Regions from separate parts of the Citrobacter sp. GW821-FHT02E08 genome, predicted to be linked through region 1. Evidence: riboswitches for the same ligand, from Rfam matches in the RefSeq annotation. Region 1 holds a riboswitch; each other region holds the start of a gene.
The links. Region 1 has a riboswitch for thiamine pyrophosphate ahead of thiB (thiamine ABC transporter substrate binding subunit). Riboswitches for the same ligand answer to the same signal wherever they lie in the genome.
Positions count from the first base shown of each region.

Region 2: another riboswitch for thiamine pyrophosphate. It lies ahead of thiC (phosphomethylpyrimidine synthase ThiC); the one in region 1 lies ahead of thiB (thiamine ABC transporter substrate binding subunit).
Region 3: another riboswitch for thiamine pyrophosphate. It lies ahead of thiM (hydroxyethylthiazole kinase); the one in region 1 lies ahead of thiB (thiamine ABC transporter substrate binding subunit).

Region 1 covers NZ_JBWKVL010000005.1:145,425-147,627, reverse strand. Annotated here, with positions in the region: gene thiB (thiamine ABC transporter substrate binding subunit) at 1-749, opposite strand, end outside; TPP riboswitch at 781-881, opposite strand; gene sgrR (HTH-type transcriptional regulator SgrR) at 917-2,203, opposite strand, start outside.
Region 2 covers NZ_JBWKVL010000023.1:24,616-26,818, reverse strand. Annotated here, with positions in the region: gene nudC (NAD(+) diphosphatase) at 1-206, opposite strand, end outside; gene rsd (sigma D regulator) at 304-792, shown strand; TPP riboswitch at 845-954, shown strand; gene thiC (phosphomethylpyrimidine synthase ThiC) at 1,037-2,203, shown strand, end outside.
Region 3 covers NZ_JBWKVL010000027.1:241-2,443, reverse strand. Annotated here, with positions in the region: gene thiD (bifunctional hydroxymethylpyrimidine kinase/phosphomethylpyrimidine kinase) at 1-79, opposite strand, end outside; gene thiM (hydroxyethylthiazole kinase) at 76-864, opposite strand; TPP riboswitch at 898-995, opposite strand; gene AC07UY_RS21320 (hypothetical protein) at 1,684-2,203, shown strand, end outside.

The DNA.
Region 1 (2,203 bases):
GTACGGGCGGCGACTTCTACCTGCAGATAGTGGCCTTCGCTGAAGTTTGCCGCGGCGTAATGGTCTTTTTTCTCTTCGATAATGTGATACGCCGGAGAGGTGGTGTAGCTCAGCACCAGATCGCTTTCCCCTTTCAGGAACAGGCCATAAGCTTCGCTCCAGCCTTTGGTGACGGTGACCGTTTTGGCCGCCAGTTTTTGCCAGGCTTCGGGGGCTTTATCGCCATAGACTTTCTGCATCCACAACATCAGTCCAAGACCCGGCGTGCTGGTACGCGGATCCTGATAAATCACGCGCCATTTCTGGTCGCTTTCGACGAGCTCCTTCAGGCTTTTAGGCGGGTTTTTCAGCTTGTTTTTGTCATAAACAAACGCGAAGTAACCGTAATCGAAGGGGACAAAGGTCTCGTTCTGCCAACCGCCAGGTACGTTGACGGCATCAGGTGCAATGCCGCTTTTCGCAAACAGGTTGGTTTGCGTGGCGGCCTCGAGCAGGTTGTTGTCCAGCCCAAGCACCACATCCGCTTTGCTGTTCTTCCCTTCCATGCGCAGGCGATTAAGCAACGAAACGCCATCTTCCAGCGCCACCATTTTCAGTTCGCACTGGCAGTCGGCTTCGAAAGCTTTCTTGATGGTGGGACCGGGTCCCCAGTCGGCAGCGAAAGAGTCGTAGGTGTACACGGTCAGGATCGGTTTAGCGAAGACCGGTGCAGCACACAGCACCAGTAAGGGAAGACATTTTTTTAACACTTTGCACCTCAGTAAAAGAGTGGCAAAGGACTTGAGCATGAGCCTCAAATCCCTTCGCCGGCGTTATCCGGATCAGGTTCGACGGGTATTTTCTCAGCCCGCGCACATGGCGCAGCACCCCGTTGAGAACGGCACATTGTAATGATTACGTGAAGAGATCAAAAGGGTTAAGGATCCGGTGGGGCAAACCACGCCGATTTAAAGTCGAACCAGCCGAGCGTGTTCATCCGCAAGCCGCGCATACTGCGCTGTCCCTGAATGATCAGCCAGTGGTGAATAAGCGGCACAATCGCTTTGCTGGCGAGCAACTGTTGGCACCAGGCTGCCAGATTCATCTCGCCTGCGTGCCACTGCGCGGCATCTTCTTTCCAGTCTCGCGGGATACAGTTTTGTAGCAAAGGCACTTCGCATAAGTGAGCAAACAGTGAGAAGTCGAGCGGCAACGTAAAGTTGGCGCTGTTGAGCCAGATGTCGCTCTCGATCTCGCCTGCGTGCCACTGATCGTAGTCGATCTCCTGAATATTCAGGTGAACCTGGTGTTCTGCCAGCAGGGCGCTCATGATCTGGGCGATAACCCGATGTTCAATGTGTTCGCGATAGTACGTCAGCGTCAGGGTTTCCAGACCCGCAGGTTTTTCACCGCGCCCCGGCCGGGCATGGTGCCAGCGGGGCAGTAATCCATAGGCGGGGAACCACAGGCGCTGGTACTGCTCATCGGCGTGGTAAAGCAAATGGGTAGGGGAAAGCACGTGGCTTACCCACTCTCTGACGTGCTGATTGGCACCTCGATGGGTTCGTGCATCAAAGAGTAAATAGTAACAACCTTCCTCAAGACGACTCTCAATGGCCTTTTCACTTTCTACAGTGCCTTCGAGCATCAGGCCGCACGTCGGTTCTTCGCTAATGTCCGGCAACACCCAAACATTCACTTCATCAATGAGTGCCCGGTAGCCAAAGTAATCGTCAAAGGCGTGGATCTTCAGCTGATTACGCGTATTGCGCATCACGGCATAAGGGCCAGTACCTATTGGATGGCTGGAGAAATTGTTCAGGGTTTCCCATTCTCGCGGCAGGATCATCGCCGGAACCTGGCCTAACAACCACGGAAGCCAGCGATCGGGTTGTGAGAGATGGACATCCAGCGTCCAGGTTGTCGGAGAGACAATCTGCGTGATGTGCGAGTAGAGCGGAAGGGCGTTGATGCGCGTGAGAGACGCCACCACATCTTCCATTTCCAGCTCTCGCCCGTGGTGAAAGTGAATCCCCGGTCGCAGAAAGAATCGCCATTGCAAAGGAGAAATTTGCTGCCAGTGATGGGCAATATCGGCTTCCAGTTCCCCATTTTCCTCATTTACGCGGGTTAGCGCGCTGAAGATTTGCCGGGCGATGTGGGTTTCAGAACGGCGTAATGCGCTGCCCGGCAGCAGGTTGTGCATCGGTCGATAGTAAAGCAC
Region 2 (2,203 bases), on a different contig from region 1:
CGTACGGATCCCATATCATGGCGGCGATGCTGCTGTACCAACCAGACGGGTTCGCTTTCCCACTCCCCAATCTGGAGAGCGCGCTGCCCAACAAGATCGAACGTTGCCGCTTCGCCATGCGGCAGTTCTCCGCGAGGTAGCCATATTTTTTGCTCATGGCTGACAATCCACCAGCCGCTGTCTAATTTTTCAATTATACGATCCATATCTCTTGCGCTACCTTTGCTTCACAGGCATGTTGTTTACATTATTTTTACATTTTTGAGTGAGCAGTTTTTTGAATCTAAACTTGCGGAGTCAATCATGTTAAACCAGCTGGATAACCTGACAGAGCACGTCAGAGGAAGTAATAAACTGGTTGATCGCTGGCTACATGTACGTAAGCATCTGCTCGTGGCTTACTACAATTTGGTTGGCATTAAGCCTGGCAAAGAATCGTACATGCGCTTAAACGAAAAAGCGCTGGATGATTTTTGTCAAAGTCTGGTCGATTACCTTTCCGCCGGACACTTCAGTATTTATGAACGTATTCTCCATAAATTGGAAGGTAACGGGCAGCTTTTAAACGCAACGAAAATTTGGCCGTTGCTGGAAGCCAATACGCAACGCATTATGGATTACTACGACTCCAGCCTGGAAATGGCCATCGATCATGATAACTATCTTGAATTTCAAAAGGTTTTATCAGATATCGGCGAAGCGCTGGAATCCCGATTTATCCTTGAAGACAAGCTGATCATGCTGGTCTTTGACGCGATGCACGACAGTGCCAGGGCAAAACGTCCTGCTTGAGTTCGACGCTATTAACGCGTAACTTACCTTTGTCGCCCCCTTTACCGGGGGTTATTTCTTGTCGGAGTGCCCAGTGTGAAAACACGGGCTGAGACCGTTAATTCGGGATCCGCGGAACCTGATCAGGTTAAAACCTGCGAAGGGAACAAGAGTCAATCTGCTATTGCATCGCCATTGCGGCGATCGTCTCTCTTGCTTCATCCGTCGTCTGACAAGCCACGTCCTTACTTTTTTGGAATGAGCTATGTCTGCAACAAAATTAACCCGTCGCCAGCAACGCGAACAAGCACAACACTTCATCAATACGCTAGAAGGTACTGCCTTTCCTAACTCCAGACGGATCTATATCACCGGCTCGCAGGCGGATATCCGCATCCCAATGCGCGAAATCCAGCTTAGTCCGACGTTAACCGGCGGCACAAAAGACCATCCACAATACGAAGAAAACGAAGCCATTCCGGTGTATGACACCTCGGGCCCGTATGGCGATCCTGATATCGCGATTAATGTTGAACAGGGTCTGGCAAAACTGCGTCAACCGTGGATTGATGCCCGCGCTGACAGTGAAGCACTGACCGATCGCAGCTCAGCCTATACCAAAGAGCGCCTGGCCGATGACGGTCTGGATGAACTCCGTTTCACTGGCCTGTTAACGCCGAAACGTGCCAAAGCCGGAAAATGCGTCACGCAATTGCATTATGCGCGCCAGGGTATCGTCACGCCGGAGATGGAGTTCATCGCTATCCGTGAAAACATGGGGCGCGAGCGCATTCGCAGTGAGGTGTTACGCCACCAGCATCCAGGCGAAGGCTTTGGCGCACGCCTGCCGGAAAACATCACTCCGGAGTTTGTCCGTGATGAAGTGGCCGCCGGACGCGCGATTATTCCTGCGAACATTAACCATCCGGAATCTGAGCCGATGATTATCGGCCGCAACTTCCTGGTCAAAGTAAACGCCAATATCGGCAATTCTGCGGTGACCTCTTCCATCGAAGAAGAGGTCGAAAAACTGGTCTGGTCCACACGCTGGGGAGCAGATACGGTGATGGACCTTTCAACAGGCCGCTATATCCACGAAACCCGCGAGTGGATCCTGCGTAACAGCCCGGTGCCGATCGGTACAGTGCCGATCTACCAAGCGCTGGAGAAGGTCAATGGGATCGCCGAAGATCTGACCTGGGAAGCCTTCCGCGATACGCTGCTGGAGCAGGCCGAACAAGGTGTCGACTACTTCACCATCCATGCAGGCGTCCTGTTGCGCTATGTGCCGATGACAGCCAAACGCCTGACGGGGATTGTCTCGCGCGGCGGTTCAATTATGGCGAAATGGTGCCTGTCCCATCATCAGGAAAACTTCCTCTACGAGCACTTCCGCGAGATTTGCGAAATCTGCGCCGCCTACGACGTTGCG
Region 3 (2,203 bases), on a different contig from region 1:
ATGTTTTCAGATCGGCCTGAATTCCCGCACCGCCGCTGGGGTCCGTGCCAGCAATGGTTAAAGCATTTATCCGTTTCATGCGTATTCCTCCGCGTTCAGGTTATAGAGAGCATCAAGAAAAGCAGGAATAAAACTGCCGGGTCCCTGACTGCGATCGGTTGCTATTTGCCCCGCTTGCTTCATCCAGCTACAGGCGGAGGCGACATTGTCCAGCGTATTCCCCGGCAACGCGCAACTTGCCGCCACCACTGCGGATAAAGCACACCCCGTACCCACGACACGCGTCATCAATGGTGAGCCACCGGTGACACAGACGGTGCGTTGACCATCGGTCACGTAATCCACCTCTCCCGTCACCACCACGACACATCCGCACTGACGCGCCAGGGCAAGCGCAGCAGGTAACGCCGAGGCGGCTGTATCGGTAGTATCCACTCCGCGTCCGCCCGCAGACATTCCGGCAAGCGCAAGAATTTCAGACGCATTCCCGCGAATAGCGGCAGGTTGCAGCGCCAACAACGTCAGGCAGAAGCGACGACGGAAATCGAGTCCGCCCACGGCGACAGGGTCAAGCGTCCAGGGGGTATTGGATATGCGCGCCTGCTCCACCGCCGTGCGCATGGCTTCAGCGCGTGCCTGTGTCAGTGTTCCGACATTAATCAGAAGCGCACTCGCGATGGCAGCAAACTGGCCTGCCTCTTCAGGTTCAATCACCATGGCAGGTGAAGCGCCTAACGCCAGCAATGTGTTCGCTGTAAACGTTTGTACGACATCATTCGTCATACAGTGTGTGAGAGGAGAAAGTGTTCGAAATTGGTGCAAGGTACGAGCCGCCAGAGCGCGGCTGTGCAGGTCAGGCTGCATGTTCAGCTCCTGCCCGCGTGAAGAAGATGAGACACGAGCAGTGTCAGACTTCCCTACGCTGGCATTATCCAGATCAGGTGGTACGGGTATTTCTCAGCCTTCATTTAAGAAGGGCACCCCGAGTCGTTAGTAGTACAAATCGCTTGATTATTAACAGAGTAAGGAAAGCAGTTGGCGATTGCAAGCCCTCGCTGGCAGGCTGATATCCAGCCCTGTTTCAGGGTCAGCAAGAAAGCGAAAACGATAAATGACGCCAGTACATATCACGCCCATTTTTACCGTCAATATTTCATCCAAAAAACACCTTGTGGCATTCGTTAAAGCGTAAAGATGACGTTATTGAGCATGTTATCCATGATTAATGCTATGTATACTTTTCACATATCAATATCACTTACTCTACTTTAAACCATCTAATAGAACCATCCTATCTAAAACATTAACACTACGTATCATCAATAAAATTCAAAATAGTGAACCAGAAAAAACAAAATAAAGTATCAGAAATAAATAATAACCCAGGTTACAAACAGTTCATTCTTAGATTAAATATAATTCAACAGCCCTTCCATTTATTCTCTAATCTTCTATTGATCTGGATAACAGCAGATTTTCACCCCCCAAAACTTTAGCTATTCGTGCCATGCGTGATCTACATCAAAGTTTAACCTATCACGTTGCTGGATAGTTTATTCGCGTTACTAAAAAAGGAAATTAGTCACCACTCGGTAAGATATTGTCTGGAAGAGACAAAGGCCGTCTCAACGCTTAAAAATAACAGTAATAACACTTATGTTAATTTCTTGTGGAAATGTTTAAATGAAATTTGTTAAATCTGCAGTTTCTGTCGTTGTTTTTAGCGCCATCGCCATTTCTTCTGCTCATGCTGCCAGCGTTGGTTATATCGGTACGATAGATGGTACAAATACCTTTATCGCTGTTAAAGGGGTTGATGAGTCTGTTAAAACATACGACCTGGATCAGATTCAAAATAATACCAATCGCATTACGTCTGTTGATGCTGATTTAAATAGCACGAAAGATGCAGTCATTGTCGTAAACAAAAAAGTGGATGATGTTCAAACGCAAGCCGATTTACATACTGGCCAAATTGCCTCGAATAATCATCAAATTGGTATTTTATTCAACACCAAAGCGGATCAGAGCACTGTTGATAGTGAAGCGGCGAACCGTTTAAGTGGGGATAAGAATTTGCAAACGCAAATCACCACTAACAAAGCCGACCAGCAGCAAGTGAATCATGCGTTATTGAATCAAAATATCCACGAAGACAACCGCATTAAAGCCCTTGAAGACGCCCCTAAACCAAAAGATGGCA